2 regions of the Luteimonas sp. A478 genome follow, and region 1 is predicted to be linked to the other one. Evidence: riboswitches for the same ligand, from Rfam matches in the RefSeq annotation. Region 1 holds a riboswitch; the other holds the start of a gene.
What was found. A riboswitch is a leader RNA that binds a small molecule or an ion and turns the genes downstream of it on or off. The one in region 1 is predicted to bind cobalamin.
Positions count from the first base shown of each region.

Region 2: linked by a shared signal. The riboswitch ahead of btuB (TonB-dependent vitamin B12 receptor) and the one ahead of ACW7G3_RS04220 (ribonucleoside-diphosphate reductase subunit alpha) in region 1 are both predicted to bind cobalamin.

Region 1 is NZ_JBSVRF010000002.1:112,473-119,058, reverse strand. Features, by position in the region: gene ACW7G3_RS04220 (ribonucleoside-diphosphate reductase subunit alpha) at 1-1,872, opposite strand, end outside; cobalamin riboswitch at 2,108-2,341, opposite strand; gene zapE (cell division protein ZapE) at 2,382-3,542, opposite strand; gene ACW7G3_RS04210 (alpha/beta hydrolase) at 3,556-4,224, opposite strand; gene ACW7G3_RS04205 (ExeM/NucH family extracellular endonuclease) at 4,269-5,999, opposite strand; gene ACW7G3_RS04200 (c-type cytochrome) at 6,082-6,586, opposite strand, start outside.
Region 2 is NZ_JBSVRF010000005.1:241,925-248,510, reverse strand. Features, by position in the region: gene ACW7G3_RS11665 (TetR/AcrR family transcriptional regulator) at 1-264, shown strand, start outside; gene dinB (DNA polymerase IV) at 309-1,370, shown strand; gene ACW7G3_RS11655 (phosphoglycolate phosphatase) at 1,478-2,140, shown strand; gene btuB (TonB-dependent vitamin B12 receptor) at 2,377-4,254, opposite strand; cobalamin riboswitch at 4,416-4,672, opposite strand; gene ACW7G3_RS11645 (TfoX/Sxy family protein) at 4,803-5,141, opposite strand; gene ACW7G3_RS11640 (GAF domain-containing protein) at 5,138-5,623, opposite strand; gene bioD (dethiobiotin synthase) at 5,682-6,380, shown strand; gene ACW7G3_RS11630 (cytochrome c3 family protein) at 6,579-6,586, opposite strand, start outside.

The DNA of each region.
Region 1 (6,586 bases):
GATGCCCTTGAGGGCCAGCAGGTGGTGCCAGCCGAAGGTGCCAAGGCCAATTGCCCGGTACTTGTGGTTGGTGATGGTGGCCTGGAGGACCGGCAGCTGATTGAGGTCGATCACGTTGTCGAGCATGCGCACCTGGACCGGGATCAGCCGTTCGAGGACGTCGGTGATCAGGTCGCCCTGCGCGTCCTGCGGCACGATCGCGCGGCCCAGGTTGATCGATGACAGGTTGCAGACCACGAAGTCGCCGGCCTGGCGGGTGGTCACGATCTGGTTGCCGGAGATGATCTCCTGCATGAGCCGGGTGGGGCTCATGTTCTGCAGGATCTCCGTGCACAGGTTGGACGAATACACCATGCCGGCATGCTTGTTCGGATTCTTCCGGTTGACCTCGTCCCGGTAGAACATGAAGGGGTTTCCGGTTTCCAGCTGGCTCACCATGATCCGCTTGAAGATGTCGATCGCCTTCACCGTGCGCCGGCTGATGCGCTCGTCGGCCACCACCTCTTCGTACTTCGTGCGGAAGCTGCCCTCGCCCTTCTTTTCGTCGAAGAAGTCCTGCAGGTACCAGCCCTTGATCCGCTGCACCTCGTGCGGGTCGAACAGGTACCAGTCGCCGCGGCGCTCGACCGCCTCCATGAAGATGTCCGGGATGCACACCGAGGTGAACACGTCGTGCGCGCGCAGGCGCTGGTCGCCGTTGTTCAGGCGCAGGTCCAGGAAGGCCTCGATGTCGCGGTGCCAGACGTCCAGGTACACGGCGACGGCGCCCTTGCGCTGGCCCAGCTGGTCCACCGAGACGGCGGTGTTGTTGAGCTGCTTGATCCACGGCACCACGCCGCCGGAGGAGTTGGGCACGCCGCGGATCGCCGAGCCCGACGCGCGCACGTAGCCCATGTAGGCGCCCACGCCGCCGCCGCCCTTGGACACGCGGGCGATGTCGGTATTGGAGTCGTAGATGCCCTGCAGCGAGTCCTCGACCGTGTCGATGAAGCAGCTCGACAGCTGGCCGCCCACCTTGCCGGCGTTCTGCAGCGTGGGCGTGGCCACGGTCATGTACAGGTTCGACAGCGCCCAGTAGGCCTCGCCCACCAGCTGCATGCGCCGCTCGCGCCTGCCCGGGGCGCTGCCGCCCTCGTCCTGCATCAGGTACAGGGCAATGGTCAGCCAGCGCTCCTGCGGCAGCTCATACACCGCCCGGCTGGTGTCGGTGGCCAGGTAGCGGGTGGCCAGCAGGTACAGGCCGTTGTAGGTGAACAGCCGGTCGCGATCGGGTTCGATCATGCGCCCGGCCTCCTCCAGTTCCTCCTTGGAGTAGGCGCGCAGGATGTCGTTGGAATAGATGTTGCGGTCGGCCAGGCTCTCCTGCAGGCCCACGTAGGAGCCGTACTTCTCGCCCACGTCGTAGAAGCGGTTGCGGCTGGCGCGCTTGTACAGCCGGTGCAGGTAGATGCGCGCGGCGAACATCTCCCACTCCGGCGCGGTCACGTCCACGCGGGCTTCCGCCTCGCGGATCAGGTGGTCGACCAGGTCGTCGGCGTTGACCGCCTGCTTGCGTTCGACGAAGCCGAACACTGCGGCCTTGTAGGGGGCGATGTCGAGCTGCTGGAACTCGGCGTGGATCCGGTCGATGGCGCGTTCCAGACGGGTGCGATCGTAGGGCATGCGGCGGTTCCCGGCTTCCTTGGTGATCCAGGTAGCCGTGCCGGCACCGACCGGGTCGGGACCGCTGGCCGGGACCGGGCTGGCGCTGCGGGGGCAGGGAATCGGATCCGCGGGGCCGGAGGTAGCGGGGGCGGGGGGTGCAGCCGCGGTGTTGTCCGCCGCGGGAGTCCCTGCAGTGGTGGTGAGGGTGGCGCTGTCGTTGCTGCTCATGGATGTCTCCCGGATCGGTTGCGCACATCCACCTGTCCCCGACAGGCGGTGAAGGGCACGGGCGCGCGCCGACGCAGGCGTCGGCGCGGCCTCGCCCCCTCGGGCGGGCGGATTCGTCACAGGATGGGAAAGCGGCGTCGCAGGGGCAGCGACAGCCTCCCGGAAAGCGGAGGCCGCGCGCATGCTTCGCCAGCCATCTCCCCCCGGAGATTCCGCAGCCGGCACCGCGCGACGTGCTTGCGCGCGGCTGTCGGCAGGTCTTCGGACTCATGGGCACGGAGGCCTGTGGCCTCCACCTTGCCCGCCGCTTCCCGGAACCCAGGTGGTTCCAGTGCTGTATGGCGGGGTCGTTCCCAGTTACCGCTGCGGGGCAGCGCCGGAATGGCCGATCCTGAGTGGAACGGCTTCACCGGCTTCCCTTTTCATCCGGCGGGTAGCGCCCGCCGGAACCGACGGACACAACATATCGTGGTCCGGGAATTTGTCAACGCAAAATGTGGGGGTGGTGCTCAGGGCCGGTGCGGACTGGCCAGATACTCGGCGCTGCGCATTTCGATCAGCCGCGAGGCGGTGCGCTCGAACGCGCCGGCCAGGCGTTCGCCGGCATACAGCGCGGGCGGCTCGGCGGCGGCGGTGCAGACCAGGTTGACGTGGCGGTCGTAGAGTTCGTCGACCAGGTTGACGAAGCGGCGCGCGGCGTCGTCGCGCAGTCCGTCCAGTACCGGGATGCCGCCCAGCAGCAAGGTGTGGAATTCGCGCCCGATCCCGATGTAGTCGCTGGATCCGCGCGGACCTTCGCACAGGACGTCAAAATCAAACCACGCCATGCCCGGGCAGCGCGCACGTACCGCGATCCGGCGCCCTTCCAGCTCGATGCCGCCATCGCGGTGGGCCTGGCTGCCGCCCAGCTCGCGCCAGCGTGCCTGCAGCCAGGCTTCGGCGCCTTCATCCAGCGGAGTGCGGTAGACCGGCGATCGGGTCAGCGCCCGCAGGCGGTAGTCGGTCTCGCTTTCGATATGCAGCGCACGGCAGTGGGCCTGGATCAGGTCGATCGCCGGCATGAAGCGCGCGCGCTGCAGGCCGTCGCGGTACAGGTCGGGCGGGGCCACGTTGGAGGTGGTCACCAGCACGATGCCTTCGGCGAACATCCGCTCCAGCAGGCGCGCCAGGATCATGGCGTCGCCGATGTCGCCGACGAAAAACTCGTCCAGCACCAGCACACGCAGGCCCGCGCGGCGCCAGCCCTGCACGATCAGGGCCAAGCGGTCGCGTTCGCCGCCGTGCGCCTGCAGCTGTTCGTGCACCTGCCGCATGAAACGGTGGAAGTGGGTGCGGTACTTGCCGGGCGCGGCGGCGCGGGCCCCGCGTGCGCGCTCGGAGGTGCCGGCACGCGCCAGCTCGGCGCCCTTGAGATCAGGCAGCGGCAGGGCGGCATGCAGCAGGTCGACCAGAAATGTCTTGCCGCGGCCCACGCCGCCCCACAGGTACAGGCCTTCGATGGGCTCGTCCGTACCGGCGCCGCGCAGCCGGTCCAGCAGGCCGCGCCGCGGTGCGGGCCGCGACACGGCAGCGTGGATGCGGTCCAGCTCCACCAGCACCGCGCGCTGGGCGGGATCATCCTGCCAGCTGCCTTCGGCAACGCCGGCGTCGTAGGCCTGCGTTGGGGTCATCGCCGCCCGGGGGTCACGCTTCGGCGGCCGGAAGGTGCTGGCGCACTCCGTTTTTGACCGCACCGCGCAGGTCCATCAGCTTGCGATGGAAGAAATGCCCGCTGTCGGGAATGCGCACCAGCTCGGAGGTGGCGTCGATCTTGTCCAGCCAGTCGTACACCGCCTGCGGATCGACGATCTCGTCTTCTTCGCCCTGGATCACCAGCCAGGGACAGGTGGGCAGCTGGATGGAGTCGAAATCCCAGCGGCCTGCGGGCGGGGCGATGGAAATCAGCATCCCGGGCTCGATCTGCGCCGTGGCGGCCAGGCTCACGTAGGCGCCGAAGCTGAAGCCGGCCAGCCACAGACGCTGGCCCGGACGCTGCTCGCGCACCCAGGCCGCCACGGCGCGCAGGTCATCGACCTCGCCGCGGCCTTCGTCGAACGTGCCTTCAGAGTCACCCGTGCCGCGGAAGTTGAAGCGCACCGTGGTGGCGCCCAGCTCGCGCAGCGAGCGCCCGGTCATGGTCACGACCTTGTTGTGCATGGTGCCGCCCTCGGTGGGCAGCGGGTGACAGACGATCACGGTGAGCGGCAGTGCCGCCACATCGTCATCGGGAAAATCGACGGCCACTTCCAGCGCGCCGGAGGGGCCGGGCAGCGAAAGCGCGCCCGACTGGATGGGGAAATTGGGGGTAGTCATGATCGAAATGATAGGCGATCCGGTGTTCAGGCAAGGTTTTCCGGTCAGGGAAGGCGCGCATCTACGCCGATAATGACCGGATCGTGATCCGAGCTTCGCCACGGACTTTCCAGCGGTTGATCGCCGTTGGCGGCACGATAGCCGACGTTGGCCGGCTCATCGGAGTTGCTGTGCCAGGTCGCCGTTGCGCGCAGCCGGTCGGCGAACTCCGGGCTGAGCAAGGCGTGGGTCAGGCGCCCGGCCTGGGCAGCGAAGACATAGCTGTACGATTCGCGGCCTTCAAACACGTCGAGCCAGCCGGAATCGCGCAGCAGGCGGATCGGATCCTCCATGCCGTATGAGTTCAGATCTCCGACGAGGGCGGCGAGCCCCGTGCCCGACCCGGTCGGGTCAGTGGCCAGCCATTCCACCAGGCGCCGCGCGGAATCCGTGCGCAGCGCATTCCAGCAGCCCTGGCCATCGTCCTGGTCGCGGTTGAGGCCGACGGCTTCACCGCAGCCCTTGGATTTGAAGTGGTTGGCGACCACGGTGAACACCGGTCCCCCGTCGGCGCGGAACGCCTGCGCCAGCGGCACCCGGCTGCGGGTGCCGTAAGGGCCGCCTTCCAGCGTGGCCGGAGCGCCCACCGGCTCCACCACCGAGGCGCGATACAGCAGGCCCACCCGGATGGCGTCCTCGCCGGGGCCTTCGCCGGCATCCACGAAGCGCCAGTCCGGGCCCAGCGCCGTGGCCAGCTGGGCGATGCTCGAGTCCGGCCCATAGCCGTCGTTTTCCAGCTCCATCAACGCCACGATATCGGGTGCAAGCATCTGCAGGCTGGCCTGCAGGCGCGCCAGCTGGCGGGCGTACTCATCGGCGCTGCGCGCCCCGCGTGCGGTGGGGAAATCACCGCCCCGGCCGTCGCCGTTGAACAGGTTTTCAAGGTTGAACACCGCCAGGCGCAGGTCGCCTTCCACCTCCGGTGGCTGCGGGCGCGGTGCCGGGTGCAGGACCGGCTTGTCGAGCAGCTGCAGCCGGTACTGGCCGTCACGCTGGTCGACCACGGCCTGTACGCCGGTCAGCACGCTGCCGGTGCGCGGGGTCTGGTTGTCTTCCGGCAGATACCAGATCTGGCGTGGATCCCGGTCCTGCATGGCATCGTCGATCAGCACGCTGCGACGGGCGTTGTCCGCTGCCACGAGGCGAGCGTCCTCGCCGGGAAGGGCGACTTCGGTGGGCGCGGGCAGGCGTCCGTCGAAGCTGGCCACCAGCACGCCTTCCCGGGCCAAGTCACGATGGCCGCTGATGGCCAGTGGTGCCTGGATCCAGATGTGCATGCCTTCCAGACGTTCCCAGTCTTCGGGTGGCCCGTGCAGGACCAGTGGCTCCACCCTGGCGTCGGCCTCCAGTGTTTCCTGCTCAACCGGCTGCAGTGCGGTCAGGGTGGCGTCGCCCTCTCCATGTTCCAGCACCCGGCCGCGTACCCGCAGCCTGTCACCGCGGCGCACCGGTGAATCTCCATCGCTGAGTGCAAACAGTGCGTCGGAGGTGGCCGGGTCTCCGTCGCCCGCGTCCTGCAGGAACCAGCCCCCCAGGTGCTTGCCGAAGTTGCCGGTCACTACGCCTTCCACCGTCACCTCCTCGCCTTCCAGCGGGCTGCGCTCGCCATCGCCCTGGACCGTGCCGATCAGGACCACCGCGGCGGCGCCGGGATCGGCGGAGGGCTGGGAGCAGGCCGCAGCCAGCAGGCTGGCCAGGGCAACGGATAACAGGGGGGTGATGGCTTGCATGGTCATGGCTTGCGGCAGTCGAAAGTGATGTTCCGGGCACGAAAACGCCGCCCGGAGGCGGCGTTCGTCGATGGTGCTTTTGGCTGGCTTACTGGATGTTTTCCAGCATCCAGTCGACCGAAGCGATCACCTGCTCGTCGCTCAGCGCAGGGTTGCCGCCGCGGGCAGGCATGAAGCCGGTGTTGCCGGTAAAGCCTTCGATGGCGTGCTGGACCAGGGTGTCGCGGCCCTGGGCAATACGCGGCGCCCACTCGGCCTGGGTGAGGGTGGGCGAGCCGCCGGCGCCGCTGGTGTGGCAGCCAGCGCAGAGGTTGCTGTAGATCTCGCCGCCGTCCAGGGTGCCGCCGTAGGCCACCTGTGAGGCTGCCGAGGCCTGCGCCGCAGCTGCCGCCGCGGCCTGCGCCGCCGCGCCGGTGGAACCGGCATAGACAGACCCTATCGGAGCAATACGCTCAAGCCGGGCCAGGTTTGCGGTCTCTGACGGCTGCGGTGGCACCGAACGGTGCAGCGCCGCAGCCAACCAGATCAGTCCCCCGGTTATCACCGCCAGGAACAGGATCACCAGAGAGAATTTCTTCAGGAAGTCGAGGTCG
Region 2 (6,586 bases), on a different contig from region 1:
GCCGAGGCCACCCGCGATCCGCAGATCGCGGCCGCCCTGAACGATTACGACGCTGCGGTGCGCTCGGCGCTGTGCGAGTGGATCGCACGCAGCAAGGCCGATGGTGGCCATGGCCTGGCCGAGGAGGTGGCCCCGCGCCGCGCGCTGATGCTGCAGTGCCTGTTTGAGGGCCTCAAGCTGCGCGAAGCGCGTGAGCCCAACCTGGAGCGCGCGCTGTTGCTGGAGGCGCTGCAGGAAGCCGTTCCGGTCATGCTCAAGCCCTGATCAGTCAGCCGCCTGCCGGCGCTGTGAGCGGCGATAATGGGGCGGTGCGCAAGATCCTGCATATCGACATGGATGCGTTTTACGCATCGGTGGAGCAGCGTGACGATCCCTCGCTGCGCGGGCGCCCGGTGGTGGTGGCTTGGCGCGGGGCGCGCTCGGTGGTGGTCGCGGCGTCCTATGAGGCGCGGCCGTTCGGGGTGCGCTCGGCCATGCCAGCCATGCGCGCCGAACGGCTGTGTCCGCAGGCGGTATTCGTGCCCCCGGACTTCACCCGGTACAAGGCCGTCTCGCGGCAGGTGCAGGAAATTTTCCACCGCCATACCGACCTGGTCGAGCCGCTGTCGCTGGACGAGGCCTATCTGGACGTAACTGCCCCGAAGATCCCCTCGCCCAGCGCCACGGCGACGGCGCAGGTGATTCGCGCGCAGATCCGTGAAGAGACCGGGCTGACTGCGTCGGCGGGTGCGGCCTCCAATAAATTCCTGGCCAAGATCGCCTCGGACTGGAACAAGCCGGATGGGCTGTTCGTACTCAGCCCGGCGCGGGTAGCGGCATTCCTGACCCCGCTGCCGGTGGCGCTGATCCCGGGCGTGGGCAAGGTGATGCAGGGCCGGCTGACCGGGCTGGGCGTAAAGACGGTGGGCGACCTGCAGGCGATCCCGCGCAACGTGCTGCAGGAGCGCTTCGGCAGCTTCGGCCTGCGCCTGTACGAGCGTGCCCGCGGCATCGACGAGCGCCCCGTGCAGCCGCACCAGCCGGTGCAGTCGATCTCTTCGGAAGACACCTTCCAGCACGATCTCCTGCTGGAGGAACTGGCGCCGGCCATCCGCGCGCTGGCGGAAAAGACCTGGGCCGCTACCCGCAAGACCGAGCGCATCGGCCGGACGGTGGTGCTCAAGCTCAAGACCGACCGCTTCCGCACGATCACCCGCAGCCATACGCCGGAGATCCCGCCCGCGTCCGTGGAAGAGTTGATGGCAATTGCCCTGGCCCTGCGTGACCGGGTGGATCTGCCGCCCGGCACCCATTACCGCCTCGTCGGCGTCGGCCTGTCCAGCTTCCGCGACCGCGAAGAAATCCCGCTCCAACCCCCCCTCTTCGCCTGAGCCCGGCCCGCCCACGCGAGAACCGCCCATCCAGGTTGATCAAGGTCACGCGGCTTCGCGCGCATGGCGCGCTCCTACAATGGGGGATCTTTTATTGGGAGTTTGCCGTGTCCTTTCCGTTTCCCGCCGTCCTGTTCGACCTTGACGGCACCCTGGTCGACAGCGCTTCCGACATCGCCGCTGCGGTCAACCGCATGCTGGCCGAAGAGGGCCTGGCCGAGGTGGACGAATCGCTGGTACGCAGCTGGATCGGCGACGGCAGCGGCATGCTGCTGGAGACCGCGCTGGAGCATGTGGGCAGTCCGCGCACAACCGAAGAACTGCTCCCGCGCTTCATGAAGCACTACGGCGACACCCTGTTGCTCAGCCCGCAGCTGTATCCCGGAGTGCGCGAAACGCTCGATGCACTTGCCGCAAAAGGCGTGATCATGGCGGTGTGCACCAACAAGCCGGAACCCTTCGTCGCGCCTTTGCTCAAGGAACTGCAGATTGACGGTGCATTTTCCGGCGTGGTTGGTGCAGGGACTTTGCCCGAGCGCAAACCCCATCCGCAGCCGCTGCTGCACCTGGCGGAGCAGTTCGGGATCGAGCCGGAACGCTGCCTGATGGTTGGCGACTCACCAACCGACTTCAACGCCGCGCGCGCGGCCGGGATGCCGGTGGTGCTGGTCAGCTACGGCTATCCGCGCGGCTTCGACCTGCACGGTGCGGGCGCGCTGGCGGTGATCGACCGGTTCGAGGATCTTCTGACCCTTCCGCAGGCTTCCTGACCTCCGGGGATGCCGCCGGTTGGGTGGGTGCCCTCGGTAGGAGCGCGCCATGCGCGCGAAGCCGCGTGAATCATGGCGGGGGCCGGGCGATCGGCCGAGATGATCTTTACCAGGCCGTAGCCCCTGAATCCGTACGTCCGGACGTGTGTTGCGCGGATCAATGTCACGCGGCTTCGCGCGCATGGCGCGCTCCTACCGGGGCCGGTCGGATCAGATCCGGCCGGCCCCGGTGAGACTCAGCGTGCCGGGCTGTAGCGCAGCGACAGGCCGTATTCGCGGCCAGGCTGGTTGTACCAGGCGATGGTTTCGTAGTCGCGGTCGAACACGTTGGTGGCGCGGGCCTGCAGGGTCCAGGCCGGGTTGATCGCGTACTCGAACCGCAGGTCGGTGGTGGAGTAGCCGCCCAGGCGCACGGTGTTGGCCGCGTCGTCGTAGCGGCTGCCGGCCGCGTTGACGGTCACGCCGAAGCGCAGCGCGCCGAAGGCCCGGTCCAGGTCCAGCCGGCCGGTGTTGCGGGCGCGGCGGGTGAGCACGTTATCGTGCAGGGCGCCGCCGCTGCGGTTGCGCGGATCGACATGGCTCAGTTGCACTGCGAGATCCCAGTCGGCCACGCGGGTGCCCAGGGTAAGCTCGCCGCCGCGGATCCGCGCCTCGTCCGCCTGGATCAGGTTCCAGCCGGCGTCGTAGCCGACCATGTCATCAATCCGGGTCTGGTAGGCATCGAGCGCCCAGTGCCAGCCGCCAAGGTTCTGCGCCAGCCCCAGGTTGACGCCCCGGGACTTCTCCGGCCCGAGGTCGGGATTGCTGGAGCCGGGGAAGTAGAGCTCGTTGAAACTGGGCGCGCGGAAGCCGGTGGCATAGCCCGCGCTCACCCGCAAGCCGCTCTCCAGGGTCATGCCCCAGCCGGCGCTGCCGGTGGTGTGGCCGCCGAACTGCTCGTTGTCGTCATGCCGCAGGCTGGCCTGCAGGCGCTGCGCACCGAACCGGGCCTCATAGCCGGCAAACACGCCGAGGTTGTCACGGCTGCCCTCGTCATAGGGCGTGGTGCTGTCCAGGTGGTCTTCCAGCCAGTCGATGCCTGCGGTCAGGGTCTGTCCGGCGGCCGCGATGAAGTCGGCCTGCAACGATGCGCTGTCGCGGCGCGTATCGAACGCGCTGACGAACTCGCGCGGCGCGTCACCGTCGCGGAAGTAGTTGTCGGAATCGTCCCGCGAGCGGCCCGCCTGCACCGTCAGCTGCAGCTGGTCGGAAGGCGTCCAGGTCAGCGTGGCGCCCATGGCTTGCTGCAGGTTGTCCGACTCGTTGCCGCCGAAAATGGTGCCGTCGTATTCGTTCTCGGCCTCGGCGCGCAGCAGATTGGCTTCAAGTGACAGCGCCTCGCCCAGGTTTACGCCGCCGCGCGCGCTGATGGAGCGGTTGCGGTAGCCGTCGCGGTCGGGCTCGTCGGCAAAGCAGCCGGTGGACAGCTCTGCCGAGCCGCGGCATGAATTGATGCCGTCGGTGCGCTGGTAGGCGGCATCAATGCCGAACCAGCCGCGTTCGTTGCCGCCGCCGATCCCCGCGCTGGCCTCACGCAGGCTGTTGCTGCCGATGCCGGCGCGAAAGCGCGGCGTGACCGCGCCGCTGTCACGGCGGGTGAAGATCTGGATCACCCCGCCGAGCGCCTCGGAGCCGTACAGGCTCGAACGCGGCCCGCGCACGATCTCGATGCGGTCGATCTGGTCCACCGGCAGGTCGTGGAACATCACCAGGCCGGCGCTGGCCGTGCCCATGCGCACGCCATCCACCAGCACCAGCACGTGGTCGGATTCAGTGCCGCGGATCGACATGGTGGTCAGCTTGCCCGCGCCGCCCTGGTTGACCAGGTCGATGCCGGCGCGTCCGCGCAGCAGTTCGGGCAGGCTGCGTGCCTGGCTGCGTTCGATCTCCTCGCGGTCGAGCACCTGCACCGGGGCGATGCTGTCGATCAGCGCGACCGGGGTGCGGGTGGCGGTCACCACCACTTCGTCGAGCTGGGTGGGATCAGAATGGACAGGGTCTTGTTGGGCCATCGCCGCCGGTGATGCCAGCACGGCTGCGAGGGCAAGGGACAGGGGAAGGATGTGTTGCTGCATGGTCTCTCCGCCGGAAAGGTGGACGCCGTGGCACGCGCCATGACGCCGGTGATGGGCAGTTGCAAGGCAGAGGGACAGGGCAGGGGCGCGGGAACGGTGCGGCACGGATTCCGGCATCTCTGCCGCAATGCCCTCCGCATCGCAACCAGGGTGGGGGGGATGGATACCCCATGCTCCAGGCCGGTCTCCGGGCTGGCGAGTGGAGCGGAGTGGCTGGGTGGCCGGCTCCGATCCGGGCCGTCGCGCCTTCCCATGCATCCCTGTGGCATCAACAGGGGGCACAGTGGCGGTGTGCGACGCCTTGGACTCGCTTACCGTTGCGGGGGCAGCGCCGGAATGGCCCTTCGCGGGCGTCACCGGCTTCCCGTTTCAACCTGGAGGCGGACGCCGACAGGTCACCTGAAGCGCAGCGATTGTAGCCCGTAGGAGCGCGCCATGCGCGCGAAGGCGCGTGAATTCAATCGTGGCGCAGGGCGTCGGTCAGCGTGCCGTTGCCGTCGCCGCCCGCACAGATCAGCGTCACGCGGCTTCGCGCGCGTGGCGCGCTCCTACAGGGAGTCGTCCGTGGGATCGGGCTGCATGATGGTGGTGGTCACCGGGCCGGCTTCTTCCTGGCCCCGCGGCAGCGGCAGGTCGGCGATGGCCGCTTCGGCGGCTGTCACCATCTCCTTGCGGCGCTCGTCCGGCACTTCCTGCCAGTGGCAATCGCGCAGTGCGCCTTCCAGCGAATAGAGCAGGTTGAGGCTGGGCCGGAAGCCCGCGCGACGCACCCGCATGTAGGCCTCCACCGGACCGGCGGCTTCCAGGTCGGCGCGCGTGTGCAGGCCCACCTGGCGGAGCCAGGCGGCGGACTTCGGGCCGATGTTGCGCATCTTCTCTTCGCTCATTGCAGCGACTCGATGAAGATGCGGGCGATCTGCTCCAGACCGGCTTGGTCAACCTGGTCGAACCGGGCTGGCACGGGGCTGTCGATATCGAACACGCCAATCAGCCTGTCGCCGCCGTCGACCAGCGGCACCACCACTTCCGAGCGGGAGGCGGCGTCACAGGCGATGTGGCCGGGGAAAGCGTCCACGTCGTCGACCCGCTGGGTGGTGCGCGTACTCGCTGCAGCACCGCACACGCCGCGGTCCAGCGGGATGCGCACGCAGGCCGGCTGGCCCTGGAAGGGGCCGACCACCAGCTCGGTGCCATCAAAGAAATAAAAGCCTACCCAGTTCAGGTCGGGCAGGGCGTTGAAGACCAGCGACGACAGGTTGGCCGCGTTGGCAATGCGGTCGCGCTCGCCGGTCAGCAGGGACAGTGCCTGCGCCTGGAGCTGTTCGTACTGACTGGCCTTGTCGCCTTGGAGGGGTGTGGATGAGAACATGGCCGCAGTGTAGCAACAGCAGGAAAAGCCGCCGGATGATGGCCAGGATCGCGAACGAATGGGTAGTCGGAGGGCGGTCGTGAGTGCTACCCGCCTCTACGTAACGGGCACCGATACCGGGGTGGGCAAGAGCCTGGCGTCGGCCGCGCTGCTGCACGCCCTGCGTGCGCACGGGCGCCGCGCCGTGGGCATGAAGCCCGTGGCCAGCGGCTGCGAGCACACGCAGCAGGGATGGCGCAACGAAGATGCCTTGCTGCTCCAGGCCGCCAGCGATCCGCGGCCCGCTTATGAAGACGTGAATCCGTACGCCCTGCCGGTGCCGACCGCTCCGCAGCTGGCCGCGCGCGAGGCGGGGATCGAAGTGCGGATCGAACCGCTGCAGGCGGCATGCGCACGGTTGGCTGCGATGGCCGACACCGTAGTGGTGGAGGGCGTCGGCGGCTGGATGGCGCCCCTGGCCGACGGCTTGGACCAGGCCGCGCTGGCCCGGGCGCTGGGCGCCGACGTGGTGCTGGTAGTCGGCTTGCGCCTGGGCTGCCTCAGCCATGCCCGTTTGACCGCGCGGGCGATCGAGGCCGACGGCCTGCGACTGGTCGGCTGGATCGGCAGCGGCGTGGATCCGGTGCCCCACCGGCAGCAGGAATACGTGGAGCTGCTGCGCGAAGCCCTGCCGGTGCCATGCCTGGGCGTGATACCGCACATGGCCATGCCCGAGCCCCTGGAGGCCAGCCGCAACATCAGCCCGCCCCACCCGTAGGAGCGCGCCACGCGCGCGAAGCCGCGTGAATCACGGCTTTGCCGTGGATTGCGGCAACGACGTCGGGACCGAAGCCCCGTCCCCGACCACAAGTCACGCGGTTTCGCGCGTATGACGCGCTCCTACAACGGAGCTGGTGCCTGGTCGCTATCCGGGGCCGGGTCGCGGTCGTGACAATGCTGAAGTGCCTGCCGGGCGTCAGTAAA